3 regions of the Mycoplana ramosa genome follow, and region 3 is predicted to be linked to each of the others. Evidence: riboswitches for the same ligand, from Rfam matches in the RefSeq annotation. Region 3 holds a riboswitch; each other region holds the start of a gene.
What was found. A riboswitch is a leader RNA that binds a small molecule or an ion and turns the genes downstream of it on or off. The one in region 3 is predicted to bind cobalamin.
Positions count from the first base shown of each region.

Region 1: linked by a shared signal. The riboswitch ahead of bluB (5,6-dimethylbenzimidazole synthase) and the one ahead of JNC62_RS04710 (hypothetical protein) in region 3 are both predicted to bind cobalamin.
Region 2: linked by a shared signal. The riboswitch ahead of JNC62_RS14065 (CbtB domain-containing protein) and the one ahead of JNC62_RS04710 (hypothetical protein) in region 3 are both predicted to bind cobalamin.

Region 1 covers NZ_JBHEEW010000010.1:7,374-12,344, forward strand. Annotated here, with positions in the region: gene JNC62_RS13855 (GreA/GreB family elongation factor) at 1-75, shown strand, start outside; gene JNC62_RS13860 (phytanoyl-CoA dioxygenase family protein) at 271-1,416, opposite strand; gene JNC62_RS13865 (DUF2865 domain-containing protein) at 1,569-2,567, shown strand; gene bluB (5,6-dimethylbenzimidazole synthase) at 2,575-3,261, opposite strand; cobalamin riboswitch at 3,307-3,564, opposite strand; gene JNC62_RS13875 (diguanylate cyclase domain-containing protein) at 3,576-4,971, opposite strand, start outside.
Region 2 covers NZ_JBHEEW010000010.1:51,290-56,260, reverse strand. Annotated here, with positions in the region: gene JNC62_RS14075 (cobyric acid synthase) at 1-263, shown strand, start outside; gene JNC62_RS14070 (peptidoglycan-binding domain-containing protein) at 436-2,253, shown strand; cobalamin riboswitch at 2,342-2,656, shown strand; gene JNC62_RS14065 (CbtB domain-containing protein) at 2,703-2,879, shown strand; gene JNC62_RS14060 (CbtA family protein) at 2,890-3,678, shown strand; gene cobU (bifunctional adenosylcobinamide kinase/adenosylcobinamide-phosphate guanylyltransferase) at 3,675-4,202, shown strand; gene cobW (cobalamin biosynthesis protein CobW) at 4,207-4,971, shown strand, end outside.
Region 3 covers NZ_JBHEEW010000003.1:59,529-64,499, forward strand. Annotated here, with positions in the region: gene metH (methionine synthase) at 1-1,320, opposite strand, end outside; gene JNC62_RS04710 (hypothetical protein) at 1,404-1,619, opposite strand; cobalamin riboswitch at 1,720-1,941, opposite strand; gene JNC62_RS04715 (glycoside hydrolase family 94 protein) at 2,396-4,971, shown strand, end outside.

The DNA.
Region 1 (4,971 bases), on a different contig from region 3:
TCATTTCCGACCCGGGCGATTCCGGTACCCTTCGACAGAAACAATGGCGACGACCCGGGACCCAGTGCCGCTTGAGGCGCGCCGCGATCTTTGCGCTTCGCCTGTCGCCCTTTCGGTGCTTGTCTTTGGCGTGTCTCCCGAAAGCGCTTCTCCGGTTCGGGAGACATGCTGCATCTGTCCGGGCCTGTTGTCACACCGATCGGTCGGCTGCAGGGGATTTTGACGGTGTCCGCGCAGGCGGCATGGTTCGGCGCGTGCCTGCGACAGCCTTTATTTCCGCTTCAAACGCTTGGACCACTCCAGCGCCTTGCCGAAACCGGCCGGTGCCCACGGAGAGCCTTTCAGGCCGAGCTTGCCGCGGAGCCTCATGCCGCCGATGATCAGCCGATTGACGCGGGACTTGACGAAGGAAAGCGACGCGATGTGCATGCCGGTGACCGGCAGGTAAGGGTTGCGGCGCAGCGACCCGTAAATTTCGACCCGCGTCGTTTCCTTGTAGCTCGGGCAGCGCGCGTGGAAGCCGTGCGTGTCGGCGACGATCAGCGTGTTCGCTTTCACCACCATTTTCACCGGCTGGCCGTAGCCGAGTGCCGCCAACTCCTCCGGCATGATCCGCAGCGAGCCACGCGCGGAGTATTTGTTCTCGATCGTGTCGGCGTTCTCGCTGATGCGCTGTTCCCAGGCCATGCGCTGGGGCGTGATCTTGTGCGAACCCGGCACGTACGAGAACGGACCGTCGTCCTCGCCCACGTCCTTGAGGAAAAGCCAGCCCTTGGCGGTGGGCTGGAAGGTATCGCTGTGCAGCGCCGTCTGCGGGTCGGATGCGGCTTCCTTGGAGGGTGTCGAAGGCAGCGCCATCACCACCTGGACGACGAGCAGCGGCTGGCCATCGTGCGAGGAGACGTAACGCAGCAGGTTCGACATGCGAGGATCATTGCGCGCTGCCTTGAACCCCGGCAACCGCTCCAGATCGCTGTCGTCGATCAGGGCGCGGCGGGTGACCGTGGTTCCCTGCAGCATGTCGTAGCGTTCGAAATCGCTGTTTTCCAGTTCCGCCGTGACTTTGGCAAAAACCTCGGGCGGCAGGAAATTCTCTATCCGGACGAAGCCGTTCTCCTCGTATTCGCGTCGCTGCTCGGGCGTGACGAGATGCGCGAGCGACTTGCGCCGCCGGTCCGCCATATCCATCGCCAGTGCGACGCGCTTCGCGTGCAGGCCCATCCTGTTCAGCGTCTTGCTGCCGATAATCGGATTGTCGGCAAAGGATTTGGCACCCGATGCGAGCTGGAGGGCGTAGAACGGACTCAGCAGGACGGAAGAGAGGCGCATACAAAACCTATAGGTGTGGACGCAATCGGATAAGTGCACTTTGCTACACCATGGGCCGGGTGAGATCAATTCCGCGCGCCGGCCCAAAACCTGATATCAGCTCTCCTTCGGCGCCGTCGTGGCGATTAATCACATTTGCATGAGCGCGTTGCGCCGGCGCTCCTGCACCCTATGATGATGTCGTGCCAGCAATTTTCCTGTCCGGAGTGGCCGCAGTGTTCTTGTGCTCGCGCCGATCGATGGTTCTGGCGACCTCCGCCCTCATGCTCGCCACGGCCGCATCGGCTCGGGCAGACGACCTCTGCGCAGACCTTCGATCGCGTCTTGCGACCGTCGCGATCGTGGAAACCATTGGTGACATCGCTACCGCTTCCAGCGCCGTCACCGAGCAGAATGATCAGTTGCAGAGGGCGAGAGCCAGTCTGCGGCAGCTTGGCTGCAGCATCGGCAGCATCAAGGTCTACCGGACGTCGACCGCCCGCCAATGCAGCGAGCTCGCCTCCTCCGTCGAACGAATGGAACGCAACCTCAGGGCGATCGAGGCAGGGCGAAGCGCACTCGCGTCGTCGGAAAACAGGCAGGAGGCCCGGGCCCGTATCCTTGCGGAGATCGAAGCCGAGGGTTGCGACGGCGTCGACGACGCGGGCACGACGCCGGCAAGCCAGGCGACAGAAACGCCCTCACCCGATGGCGAATTCCCGCTTGACGGTCTGGCAACCCGCTCCGCAACCGGCGGGGGCGCGGGCGGCAGGTTGCGCACGGTTTGCGTCCGAACCTGCGACGGAGGCTTCTTCCCCGTAACCTCGGGCGCGTCCCCGCTCGATTTCCGGCGAGACCAGAGGGTCTGCGCCAGTTTGTGCCCACATACGCAGACCGAACTCTACTACCAGGCGCTCGATTCGATCGACGACGGCGAGATGGTTTCCACCGTCACCGGCAGGCTCTACAGACAACTGCCCGCCGCCTTCGCCTATCGCACACGCGGCCTGCCGAAGTCGCAAGCCTGTGGCTGCGGCCGCCTTGCCTACAAAAGCACCGCGACGGGGACCGGGATCGTCAAGGAGAGCGCCGGCTCGGTCACGACGATCCGCATGCATCCGGTGGGCAGCGACGCCTCCCAAAAGGTCGTGATCGAACGTCCTTACGATCCGGAAAAGGACAAGGTCCGCAATGTCGGTCCCGTCTTCCTGCCGGACGAACCCAGGATCGATCTGCGCAACCCTGCGGGCGCAAACTGAGCCGTCCTTACCGCGGCTTTCCCCACCGCTCGGCATAAACGAGCTCCTCCAGCGGCAATCGTTGCCGCCAGCCCTTCAGCGCGAGTTCCGGTTCGCGGTAGAGCTGGTCGACGAAACCGAGGCAAAGCCAGGCGACGATTTCGACCCGCTCGGGAATGCCCAGCAGCGCACGAATATCCGCATCGTGGAAGATGCTGACCCAGCCCACGCCGACGCCCTCTGCCCGTGCTGCAAGCCAGAGGTTCTGTACCGCGCACACGGTCGAGTACACGTCCATGCGCGGATTGTGGGTGCGGCCGAGCACCACCGCCCCGCCGCGGTCCGGATCACAGGTCACGCAGATGCTGACCGGGGCCTTCCGGATACCCTCAAGCTTGAGCGAGCGGTAAAGCGACTGGCGCTCACCGGCAAACATCACCGCCGCCTCCTCGTTGGCGCGCTCGAATGCCCGGTGGGCTTGCGCCCGCACCGCCGGGTCGCGAATGACGATGAAGTTCCACGGCTGCATGAAACCGACCGAGGGCGCCAGATGCGCCGCACCAAGCAAACGCTCGAGCAGGTCTTCGGGCAGCGGCTCCGGCAGGAACTGGTCGCGCACATCGCGGCGTGTTTCGATCGCGCGGTATACGGCCGCCCGTTCGGCGGGCGAAAAGGGCTGTGCGTGGACGAGATCGTCCTTCGGCGAAGGGTGCATCGTCATCTCCCCAACAATGCATGAAACCGTCCGCCGTCCGTGCGGGTCGGTCTATCTCGCCAGGCCGGTCTTCTGACTCCGGTTCCTCCGGCCGCGCCGCCTTCCCGGTTAAAGCACCAGTGGCGATCGGAAGGTTTGAACCTTCCGGGTTTGGCCGTCCCCGTCACAGCGTTGGGCACGTTTCGGCTTCGAGGCTAACGGTTGCCGTTCGCTCTGTGCTCAGAACGAACGTGCGGCTTCAGCCCCACCGAATTCCCGATTCTCCCCTGCTCGCGCAGGGGCACCTGACGGACGATACTTGCGCACGTCGTTGGCTAGGATGCAAGGCCACCGCCGACACTCAGGTGTCGCGCGCAGGAAAATTCGATCTCCCTTCCCGCGTTGTCCTGATCGGGCGCCGCAAACACGGCGCGGTTGCGGCCGCCGTTCTTGGCGGTATAGAGCGCCGTATCGGCAACCACCATGAGATCGTGCACGGTCCGGCCGTGGTCGGGGTAAACAGCGATGCCAGCGCTGCTGCCGACACCCAGAAGCTGTCCATCGAAGGGAATTGGTATCTGTGCGTCGCGCACCAGACCGTTGCCAAGGTCGAAGAGAGCCTGCCGGTCGGTGATGCCGGGAAGCAGCACTGCGAACTCGTCGCCACCCAGGCGCGCAACGATGCCCTTGTTGTTGAGCCTGACAAGGAACCGGTTGGCGATCGCCCTGAGCACGGCGTCGCCCGCGGCATGGCCGTATCGATCATTGACGGCCTTGAACTGATCGAGGTCAATCGCGAAGACGGCAAATGGTTGGGCGCCCTTGTCGAGCAGATCCTTCATGGCACCGTCAAAGCCGGAACGGTTGAGCAAGCCGGTCAGGGCGTCGTGGCGGGCGAGATAGGCGTTTTGCGATTCGCTTCGCTCCAGGGCCCGCACAAGCGAGGCAAACTTCAGCGCGACGAAACCCATGACCACGACGAAGATCGCAACCAATGCGGTGATCTGCGGGATCGCCATCGACCAGACGAACGAGCCAGGACGGTTCGGGCGCCAGGAGGCCGCCATCGGGTTGAAGGCGTCGCCGCCGACGCCGGTGAGCAAGAGGTCGCGATCCTCGGTCGTGATCGGCGAAAAGCCGAGTTCGCGGATTCCCAGGCGCTGCTCGGAATTCGCCAGCATCTTGGCCGTGATCGGCTTGACGGTCACCAACAGCACCGGCTTCTTGCGCTCATCCGGAATGAAAAGCCTTTTGGGCACGACGGACTGCACGACGATAATGCTCATCGTTCCGTCGATCATCCGCATCCCGGTAACGTTGATCTGCGCCAATGTCGGCGACAACATGCCGCTGCTTTCGGACGACTTTGCGAGAAGCCAGCCGTCGCGCGTACGGCGGAGCGCCGCATAGTAGGCTCCTTCGGCGCGTTTGGTCAGGTCACTGACCCAATAGAGCAATTGGTCGGCATCCTGCGGCCGGACCACGTGCCGGTTATGGACAGCCAGGACCGTCTCTTCGCCTGGCTTTGTGAACACCATCCAGGAGAACCCGAAATCGCTCCAGAGCCAGTCGCGCAACTCCCTGCGGATGAACTCGTCGCTGAACGAGCCGTCGGCCAGCTCATCGAAGCTCCGGTCCCACACGGACATGCCGCTCTGGTAGAGCACGACCTGTTCGATCTGCTGGCGGAACTCGTTCTTGACCAGCGTCTTTTCCGAGGTCGCGACAAAC
Region 2 (4,971 bases), on a different contig from region 3:
GCCCGGACTGTGCGCGGCCCGCCGTGGAGATCGACGGCCGGCCGGACGGAGCGACATCGCCGGACGGGCGCGTTTTCGGCACCTACCTGCACGGGCTCCTGTCGAGCGATTCCTTCCGGGCCCGCCTTCTGGCGGAATTCGGGATTGCCGGCGGCGGCTTTGACTATCGCAAAGCGGTCGACGAGGCGCTGGATGGGGTGGCGGCGGAACTCGAGGCCGCACTGGACCCGCGATGGCTGGCTCAGTTTTTACGATGTGATTGAGTCCTCCCGATTATTCGACTTTCGCCAAACGTCAGTAAGTATGTGCAATGCCGGTTCTTCGAAGGTCGGAAGGCAGCCATCAAAGTTGTGCCGGAATCCGATGCCAAGGCGTTGAACGGCGTCCAGTTGCGACTAGCCTGCGGTGCTTCCGCAGCGATCGAAAGGGAATTTGATGACCAGTGCGCGTTTTGCGAAACTCGGATTGGCCAGCCTGCTGGGGCTCGCCGTCGCCGGTGGAGCGGCGGTGCAGGCGGCGGAAACGCAACCGCCCGTCAGCGCGACAAAAAAGTGGGAATCCGAGTTTTCATTGTGGCAGAAGATTTCCGCCAGCAGCGATCCGGCCGGGTATGAAAGCTACCTGAAGCAGTATCCGAACGGCACGTTCGCTTCGATGGCACGGATCCGCCTCGCCGAATTGAACGCCGCCGGCGTCGCCAAGCCTGCCAAGGAGGCAGACGGATCCGCGCAGGGGACGGAGGGTGCCGTTCCTTCGGCGAAGGAAAAGGCGCAAGCGGAGCAGAAGGCCGCCGAAGCGGCGCGGCTGAAAGCCGAGGAACAGGCGAAGGTTGCCGCCGAGAAGGCGAAGGCCGAGGAGGAAAGGCTCGCCGCCGAAGCCGAGCAGAAGCGGCTGCAGGCCGAGGAAGAGGCGAGGATCGCCGCCGAGAAGGCGAAGGTCGAGAAAGAAAGGCTTGCCGTCGAGGCAGAACGCAAGCGGCTGGAGGAAGCCGAGCGACTGCGCAAGGAACAGCAGGCGCGCGCGGAAAAGGAAGCCAAGCGCGCCGCCGAGGTGAAGGCCGAGGCTGAGCGCAAGGCGGCCGTGGAGGCTGCCGAGGCCGAGCGGTTGAAGGCGGAGCAGCAGGCGCGGGCCGAGGCCGCACGCTTGAAGGCCGAGCAGGACGCAAGGGTGGCTGAGGAAGCAAAGGCCAAGGCAGAGGCGGAGCGGGCGGCCGCGGAAGCTGAGCGCAAACGCCTCGAGGCGGCGGCGGAAGCCGCGCGGATCAAGGCCGAGCAAGCCGCGCAGGCAGAAGCGGAGGCCCGGGCCAAGGCGGACGCGGCAGAGGCGGAACGGGTGAAGGCGGAAACTGCGCGAGCCGAAGCGGAGGCTGCGCGGGCCAAGGCCGAGGAGGCCGCGGCGGCGGAGCGGCAGAAGGCCGGGCAGGCTGCGGACGACAATGCCGGATCTGTCGCGCCCGACGGTTCTCACAGCGCTGCCGGTGCCACGGATACCGAGGCACTTCCCGCCGCGCCGGACAGTTCGACGGCCACGACCACGGCGACCGGGGCAGACGGCGATGAGGCCGAGCGCCTTGCCCGTCGTGAGGACAACAGCTGGAGCCGGGCCGTTCTCAGTGGCCGGCCGGCCGCATTCCTGAAGTATCTCGACGAATATCCGAATGGCCGGTTTGCCGACCAGGCGCGGCAGCGCTTGGCCGCCGGCGGCACCCAGAGCAATGACGGCGCGACGGCGGAAGGCGAGGCCAGCAGCAGCGACGTCACCACCCGGAAGCCTGTGGCCAAGCCGCAGTTGCAGTCGCAACCGACGGTTTTCCAGACATCGCCTGACGTCCGCGAGGCTTATCTGGAGGCGGGAACCCGCGCTCAATCGCAGCGATGGCTGAACGCGCTCGGCTACGACACGGGCGGTGCGGACGGCGTGTTCGGGCCGAGAACCCGTGCGGCGATTGCGGCATGGCAGCGCTCGCTCGGCTATCGCGCAGACGGCTACCTGACCCGCAAGCAGTTTCGTCAGTTGCGCGAGTCGGGCCAGTTCGCCGAGCAACGCAATCGCCAGCGTGTCGCGCGGGAGCGCTACCAGGCGGGAGGCTATTCCGGTGACGGCTATGGCGTGTACGACGGGCCGGTTGACGGCTACCTTGAGGGGCCAGTGGGCGGCTATCTGGAAGGGCCTGTCGGCGGCTACTACGAGGGGCCAGTTGACGGCTATTACGGCCGCCCGCGCCGGGGCGGGTGGAGTGGTCCCGGCTACTGACCCCCTGGTTCGGAGATCCGTCCTGACGCCGGTATTCGGCAGATGGATGGCGCGGACGGTCGATTGACTTCGGCCACCGTCGCGCATATTCATCGCAGCATTGGATGGTGCGCCGGTCCGGGAACGGATTGGCGCGTAAATGGGAACGTGACGGGTGGACCCAAGCAGGGCGCCCCAATCACGGCCGACCCCGCGACTGTAGAGTGGCGAGGCCTGTCCGACCGGATCGAACGATCCGGCAAAGCCACTGGGTGGCGGCATGATGAACCGGGGCTGGACGCCTCTATGTCTACGAATCGTCCGCCTTTCATGCCGCTTTCACCCGGGAAGGCGAGGACATGCCGCCGGCGCGCACGCGCCTGACGCCGCGAGCCAGGAGACCTGCCGGCCAATGATGGGCATCGTGCCCGACCCTGGGGGTGTTCCCCGTTGCCAGCACGGAGGTTGTCATGGCTGTTTCTCACGTTTCCTCGAATTCCCTTTCCCTCAACGATCGTCTCTACGCGGGAATTACCGCGTTGCTGCTCGGCGCCTTCCTGGTGTTCGGCGCTGGCCTCGCCAATTCCTCCGTTCTGCACGACACCGCGCACGACACCCGCCATTCCTACGGCTTCCCCTGCCACTAAGGGGGGTGACATGATCGTCAAATATCTCCTGGCCGCCCTGGTGGCCGGGCTGTTCTCCGGCGCGCTCATGACGGCCGCCCAGGAGGCGCGGGTGATTCCGCTCATTCTCCACGCCGAGGAGTATGAGGGCGGGGAGGCCGCGCCCGCTCCGGCCGGCACCGAAGCCCAGCCCGAGGCGACGCACGAGCATTCGGCGCTCGGTATCGGTGCGGGCCTGTCCGAAATTGCCGGCTATCTGTCGCCGGTTTCGGTCGCCTACGCCCATGGCGGCGAGGCACACGACGACGAGGGCGGCATCATGTTCGGCATGAGCCGGTTCTCCGGCACGCTGCTTGCCAATCTGGTGGCCGGCGCCGGCTTCGCCCTGCTTCTTGCAGGCGCCAGCCTCGTCACCGGCAACCCGATCACGGTCGCGAACGGAGCGCTGTGGGGAGCTGCGGGCTGGCTTGCCGTGCATCTGCTGCCGGCCATCGGCCTGCCGCCGGAGCTGCCGGGCTTTCCAGCTGCCGAGCTGGCCGACCGCCAGCTCTGGTGGATGGCGACCGTCGCGCTTTCAGCCGGCGGGCTCTACCTGCTGATCCTGAAGGACGGACTGGCCGCCAAGGTCGCCGGCATCGCCCTGATCGCGGCGCCGCACGTCTATGGCGCGCCGCAGCCGGTGGATCTGACCAGCAACGTGCCGGCCGTGCTCGGCGCCGAGTTCGCCGTCGCCGCGCTCGCCACGACGCTGTTCTTCTGGATCGTGCTCGGCCTGTCGCTCGGCTTTGCCAACGAGAAGATCGCAAAGGCCGATCGATGAATACGACATCGCCCGGAGCTGTCCTGGTTCTGGGCGGTGCCCGTTCCGGAAAATCCGCATTTGCCGAGCGGCTGGTGCGCGAGACCGGCCTTGGGAAGCACTACATCGCGACCGGGCGCGCCTGGGACGAGGAGATGCGTGAGCGTATCGAGCAGCACAAGGTTCAACGGGGCAGCCACGGCTGGACCACCCATGAGGAACCGCTGGCGCTGCCGGAGCGCATCAACGATACCGCCCGCGACGATCGCGTCCTCCTCGTCGACTGCCTGACCCTCTGGGTCACCAACCTGATGCTCGAAGGCCACGATATTCCTGCGGCCTTCGACGATCTCTCCGCAGCCGTCGTGACGGCGCCCGGGCGGCTGGTCTTCGTCTCCAACGAGGTCGGCCTCGGCATCGTCCCGGAGAACAAAATGGCGCGCGAGTTTCGCGACCACGCCGGCCGGTTGCACCAGCAGGTGGCGTCTCTCGCCGCCGAAGTCTATCTTGTCGCGGCAGGCCTGCCGCTGAAAATGAAGGGTTGAGCCCATGCTCCAGCAGAAGATTCCCGCCACCGTCATCACCGGCTTCCTCGGCGCCGGCAAGACGACGATGATCCGCAACCTGCTGCAGAATGCCAACGGCAAGCGCATCGCGCTGATCATCAACGAATTCGGCGACCTCGGCGTCGACGGCGATGTGCTGAAGGGCTGCGGTGCCGAGGCCTGCAGCGAGGACGACATCATCGAGCTGACCAACGGCTGCATCTGCTGCACCGTCGCCGACGATTTCATCCCGACCATGTCGAAGCTGCTCGAGCGCGAGAACCGCCCCGACCACATCGTCATCGAGACCTCCGGCCTGGCGCTGCCGCAGCCGCTGGTCGCCGCCTTCAACTGGCCGGAGATCAAGACCCAGGTGACGGTCGACGGCGTCATCACCGTTGTCGACAGCGCCGCCGTCGCCGCTGGCCGCTTCGCCGACGACCACGACCGGGTCGATGCGCTGCGGGTCGAGGACGACAACCTCGATCACGAGAGCCCGCTGGAGGAACTGTTCGAGGACCAGCTGACTGCCGCCGACCTGATCGTGCTCAACAAGACCGACCTGATCGACGCCGCCGGCCTCAAGGCCGTGCGCGAGGAGGTCGCTTCCCGCATCACCCGCAAGCCGGCGATGATCGAGGCGAGGAACGGCGAGGTCGCCGCCGCCGTCCTGCTCGGGCTCGGCATCGGCTCCGAGGACGACATCGCCAACCGCAAGTCGCACCACGATCTCGAGCATGAGAACGGCGAGGAGCACGACCACGACCAT
Region 3 (4,971 bases):
CTCGGCGGCGACGCGGTTGAGGAACTCCGTCATCGCCCGTGCCGAATCGATCAGGCCCTCGTCCATGTTGACGTCGATGATCTGGGCGCCGTTCGCCACCTGGTCGCGGGCCACGTCGAGGGCTGCCGCAAAGTCGCCCGCGGTGATCAGCTTGCGGAACTTCGCCGAGCCGGTGACGTTGGTGCGTTCGCCGACGTTGACGAAAGGAATGTCCTTGGTCAGCGTGAACGGCTCCAGGCCGGACAGGCGCATGTGGCGCGGGATGTCCGGGACCTGGCGTGGTCTGTGGCGGCGGGCGGCGTCTGCGATCGCCCTGATATGGGCCGGCGTCGAGCCGCAGCAGCCGCCGACGATGTTGACCAGACCGTCGCGCATGAAGCCTTCGATCTGCGCGGCCATCTGCTCCGGCGTCTCGTCGTACTTGCCGAAGGCGTTCGGCAGGCCGGCGTTCGGATAGGCGCAGACGAAGGTGTCGGCAACGGTGGACAGCTCGTCGAGATGCGCACGCATGGCGTTGGCGCCGAGCGCGCAGTTCAGCCCGATCGAGAAGGGAGAGGCATGGCGGACCGAGTTCCAGAAGGCTTCGGGCGTCTGGCCGGAGAGGGTGCGGCCGGAGAGGTCTGTGATCGTGCCGGAGATCATGACGGGCAGTTCGATGCCCTTCTCGGCGAAGACTTCCCTGGTCGCAAAGATCGCCGCCTTGGCGTTCAGCGTGTCAAAGATCGTCTCAATCAGGATGATGTCGGCCCCGCCGTCGATGAGGCCGCGCAGCTGTTCGGCATAGGCGATGCGGAGGTCGTCGAAGGTGACGGCGCGATAGCCGGGATTGTTGACGTCCGGTGAGATCGAGGCGGTGCGGTTCGTCGGTCCCAGCGCCCCGGCGACGAAACGGCGCCTGCCGTCCTTTTCCTGCGCGCGCAGGCCGGCGCGTCGGGCAAGCCGCGCGCCGTCGCGGTTCAGTTCATAGACGAGCGCCTCCATGCCGTAGTCGGCCTGGGCGATCGCGGTGGAGGAAAACGTATTCGTTTCCAGGATGTCCGCGCCGGCAAGCGCGTAGCGATAGTGGATATCCTCGATCGCGGCCGGTTGCGTCAGCGTCAGAAGGTCGTTGTTGCCCTGCTGGTGGCAAGCGCAATCGCCGAAGCGGCTGCCGCGGAAATCCGTCTCGACCAGGCCGAGCGTCTGGATCTCCGTGCCCATGGCGCCGTCGAGCACGAGAATACGCTCCCGCGCTGCGGACTCGAGCGCGTCGGCGATGTCCTTGCCGGTGCGGGGTGAAAGTTCGGGACCGAACAGGTCGTCGAGGTCGGCTGCCGCCATGGCAAAGCCCTCCGATGCAGGAATATCTGCATCGGAGATCACATAAAGGTATCTTTATGTCAATATGTCTTTATGAGCTTTGCCTAGTGTGGCTTCCCGGTCTGGCCCGCCAATGTAGCAAACAGAGAACGCAGCCGCACGATCTCGGGGTCTCGCTCCTGAAAGGGTGCGAGCTTTTGTACCTCTTTCAGGGCCTCGACCGCGAGGTCGGCGCCGCGCGGCTGCCAGAGCAGCCAGGAGATGAAGACGGACTCGGGCCTTCCGGACCCGCACGGGTTGGTTTCGACGGTGACAGACAATGACTTCCCCAATCTTCGAATTGGGGGATGACCGGACGCACGCGAGCTGGAGTTCCGCCGTTGCGGAGCAAGCGCACCCTTGGGACACCCCGCCCATGGACGTTACGAGTTCATCAGGGCAGGTCTCCTGGCTTGCGGGTCATTGCGGCTGTCTTGCCTTCCCGGCACGCGATCGTGCCAGTGGCAATGGGCGACAGCAGCTCGCCGCTTACAGTTGCGGGGGCAGCGCCGGCCTTGATGTCCCTTGCGGGGCACCGCACCGGCTTCCCTCTTAGCCTCCGGATCGAAACGATTCGAAAGAACCCTGATGCTTCAGATTGGCCCGATGGCGTCGGTCCTGTCAATGTCGCAGCAGGGCTTGTCGACAGATGCCGGCTGGCCGGAACCCTCTGCTGGGCTTTGCGTTCAGCCCCTGTTCACCGTGGTGTGTCTAGGGGTGATCGAATTTTTTGCCCGTTGCCGCCTCTTGCCAGGGAGTGACCGTCTTGCCCAGCCGCCTTGTTGCAACCACCTGCCTTTGCGGCTAGAAAATGCTGTTTTCATGCACCACGCGGCCCCGATGTACATTTGCGTGTCGCCTGAGCCACATTGCGCCCATGATCGAGCGGCGCGGGCTTGCGTATTTCCGCCCCGACTTCGGACTGGCGGCGGCACGCAGAGGACGCATGAAGGCGTCACGGTTCACGGTGGCGCACGAGTGAACTTGTCCGTCGAATGCGATCCGCGATCGACGATTGCGGTGTAAATCCACGTTGCTCGAACCCAGAAACAAGCAAATGCCCCTTCACAATCGACCCCAGCCTTCGACGCGCGAGCCGGAATCCAAGCAGATCGACTACAACGATTCGATCCGGGATACCTATTTCACCCTCGAGGAGCTGAACGCCTGCGGCGAAGCCCTGGCGCGTGACGGCGCAAGCGCCCTGCCGGGGTTCGCGCCGTTCGTGTTTCGCGCCCGACACAAGGAAAACGAGCGGGAAATCTTCCGGGTCTACCAGACGATCGCCCGCGACGTCGAAGCGGGAGCCGCCATCACGCCGGCGGCCGAATGGCTGCTCGACAACTACTACGTTGTCGAGGAGGCCATCCAGGAGGTCCGCCGCGATTTTCCGCGTCGATTCTACCGCCAACTGCCGACGATGAAGGTTGGCGATGTCGAGATCCCGCGCACGATGGCGCTGGGCTGGCTTTATGTCGCTCATACCCACAGCAGCGTTTCGCGCGAAAGCCTGACGGCGATCGTCGAAGGCTTCCAGAAGATTGAGGCCTTCAAGATCGGCGAGCTCTGGGCCTTGCCGTCGATCATCCGCTTCATCCTGATCGAGAACCTGAGACGGATCGCGAGCCGCGTGGATCGATCGCGCAGCATGCGCCGCAAGGCAAACGAGGTCGCCGACGAATTGATCCGGCTGAACGATCCGGAGAGGAGTGTGGTGATCCTGCGCGAGATCGAGGATCTCGTCGCCGACAACACCTTCGTCGCACAGCTCCTCTACCGGTTGCGCGATGGTCTCCAGGCATCCGGCGCAGCGATCCAATGGCTGGAACGGCAGATCGAAGCGCGCGGCAGCGATCTTGAGGAGGTACTTGTCGCCGAGCAGAACCGGCTATCGTCCGGCAACGCGACGATGAGCAACCTGATCAAGGGCCTGCGCGCGATCGACGACACCGAGTGGCCGGTCTGGGTGGAGAGCGTCAGCCGGCTTGACGCCGCCCTTCGCGAGGGGTCCGACTACAACGATCTCGACTTCGGCTCGCGCAACGCCTATCGCGACACGATCGAAAAGCTCGCCCGCCGCTCGGGCCGGAGCGAGTTGGAGGTGACCCAAACCGCGCTTGCCATGACCGCCGAGGACATGGCCGCCGGCAACGTCATCGGCGCGCACGAGGCCAATGTCGGCGCCTATCTGGTCGGAAAGAAGCGCGGGCTCCTGGAGCGGCGCATCGGCTACCGGCCGTCCATCCTGCAGCGCATCGTCCGTTTCACGCGGGCCCTGAACTGGTTTGCGATCGCGGGGCCGGTGACGCTCCTGACGCTTCTGGCGATGGTCGGCGTCTATTTTTTCCTCGACCAGATGGACATTCCCGACGGCGCCTGGCTGATCATGCTGATCCTCTTCGCGCTGCCGGCATCGGAGGGTGCGGTGGGCCTGTTCAACACCGTCGTCACCCTATGCGTCAGGCCGACGCGCCTGGTGGGCTACGAGTTCCGAGAAGGCATTCCGGAAGAGGCGCGCACACTGGTTGCGGTGCCCTGTCTTATCTCCAAGCGCGACCACGTCGACGAATTGGTGCGAAACCTGGAAGTTCACTACCTCGCCAATCCCCGCGGCGAGATCTACTTCGCGCTGGTCAGCGATTGGACCGACAGCAAGGTCGAGGAGACGCCGCAAGACCTGGAAGTGCTGGAGTATGCCAAGGGTGAGATTGCGCAGCTTTCGGCGCGCTATGCCTATGACGGCCGGACCCGCTTCTATCTCCTGCACCGCCGCCGACTGTTCAATCCCCAGGAAGGCGTGTGGATGGGCTGGGAGCGCAAGCGCGGCAAGCTGCACGAGCTCAATCTGCTGCTGCGCGGCGACGGCGACACGAGCTTCCTGCCCGGCGCCAACATCGTGCCCGACAACGTCCAGTACGTGCTGACGCTGGATTCCGACACGCGTCTTATGCGTGACGCTGCGACCAAGCTCGTCGGCAAACTTTTCCATCCGATCAACCGCCCCCAGATCGATCCGAAGACCCAGCAGGTCGTCGCCGGCTACAGCATCCTGCAGCCGCGCGTGACCCCGTCGCTGACGACCGGCGACGAAGCTTCGACCTTCCAGCGGATTTTCTCCGCCAATCGCGGCGTCGATCCCTATGTCTTCACGGTGTCCGACGTCTACCAGGATCTTGCCGGCGAGGGCACTTTCACCGGCAAGGGGCTCTATCATGTCGATGCGTTCGAAGCGGCGCTGAAAGGGCGTATCGAGGAAAACACCGTTCTCTCGCATGACCTGCTCGAAGGTTCCTATGCCCGTTGCGCGCTCGTCACCGACGTCGAGTTCATCGAAGACTTCCCGATCCGCTACGAGGTGGAGACGTCGCGCCAGCATCGCTGGGCCCGCGGCGACTGGCAGTTGCTTCCCTATATCTTCCGGCCCTCCAGCGGAGTCTCCATGCTCGGCCGCTGGAAGATGTACGATAACCTGCGCCGCTCCCTCATTCCGGTCGGCTGGCTGGTCGCCTCGGTCATGGGCTGGTATTACATGGAGCCGCGCCAGGCCTTGATCTGGCAGCTGGTGCTGATCTTCCTGCTGTTCGTCGCGCCGACGCTTTCGCTGATCACCGGCGCGGTGCCGCGCCGCAGCGA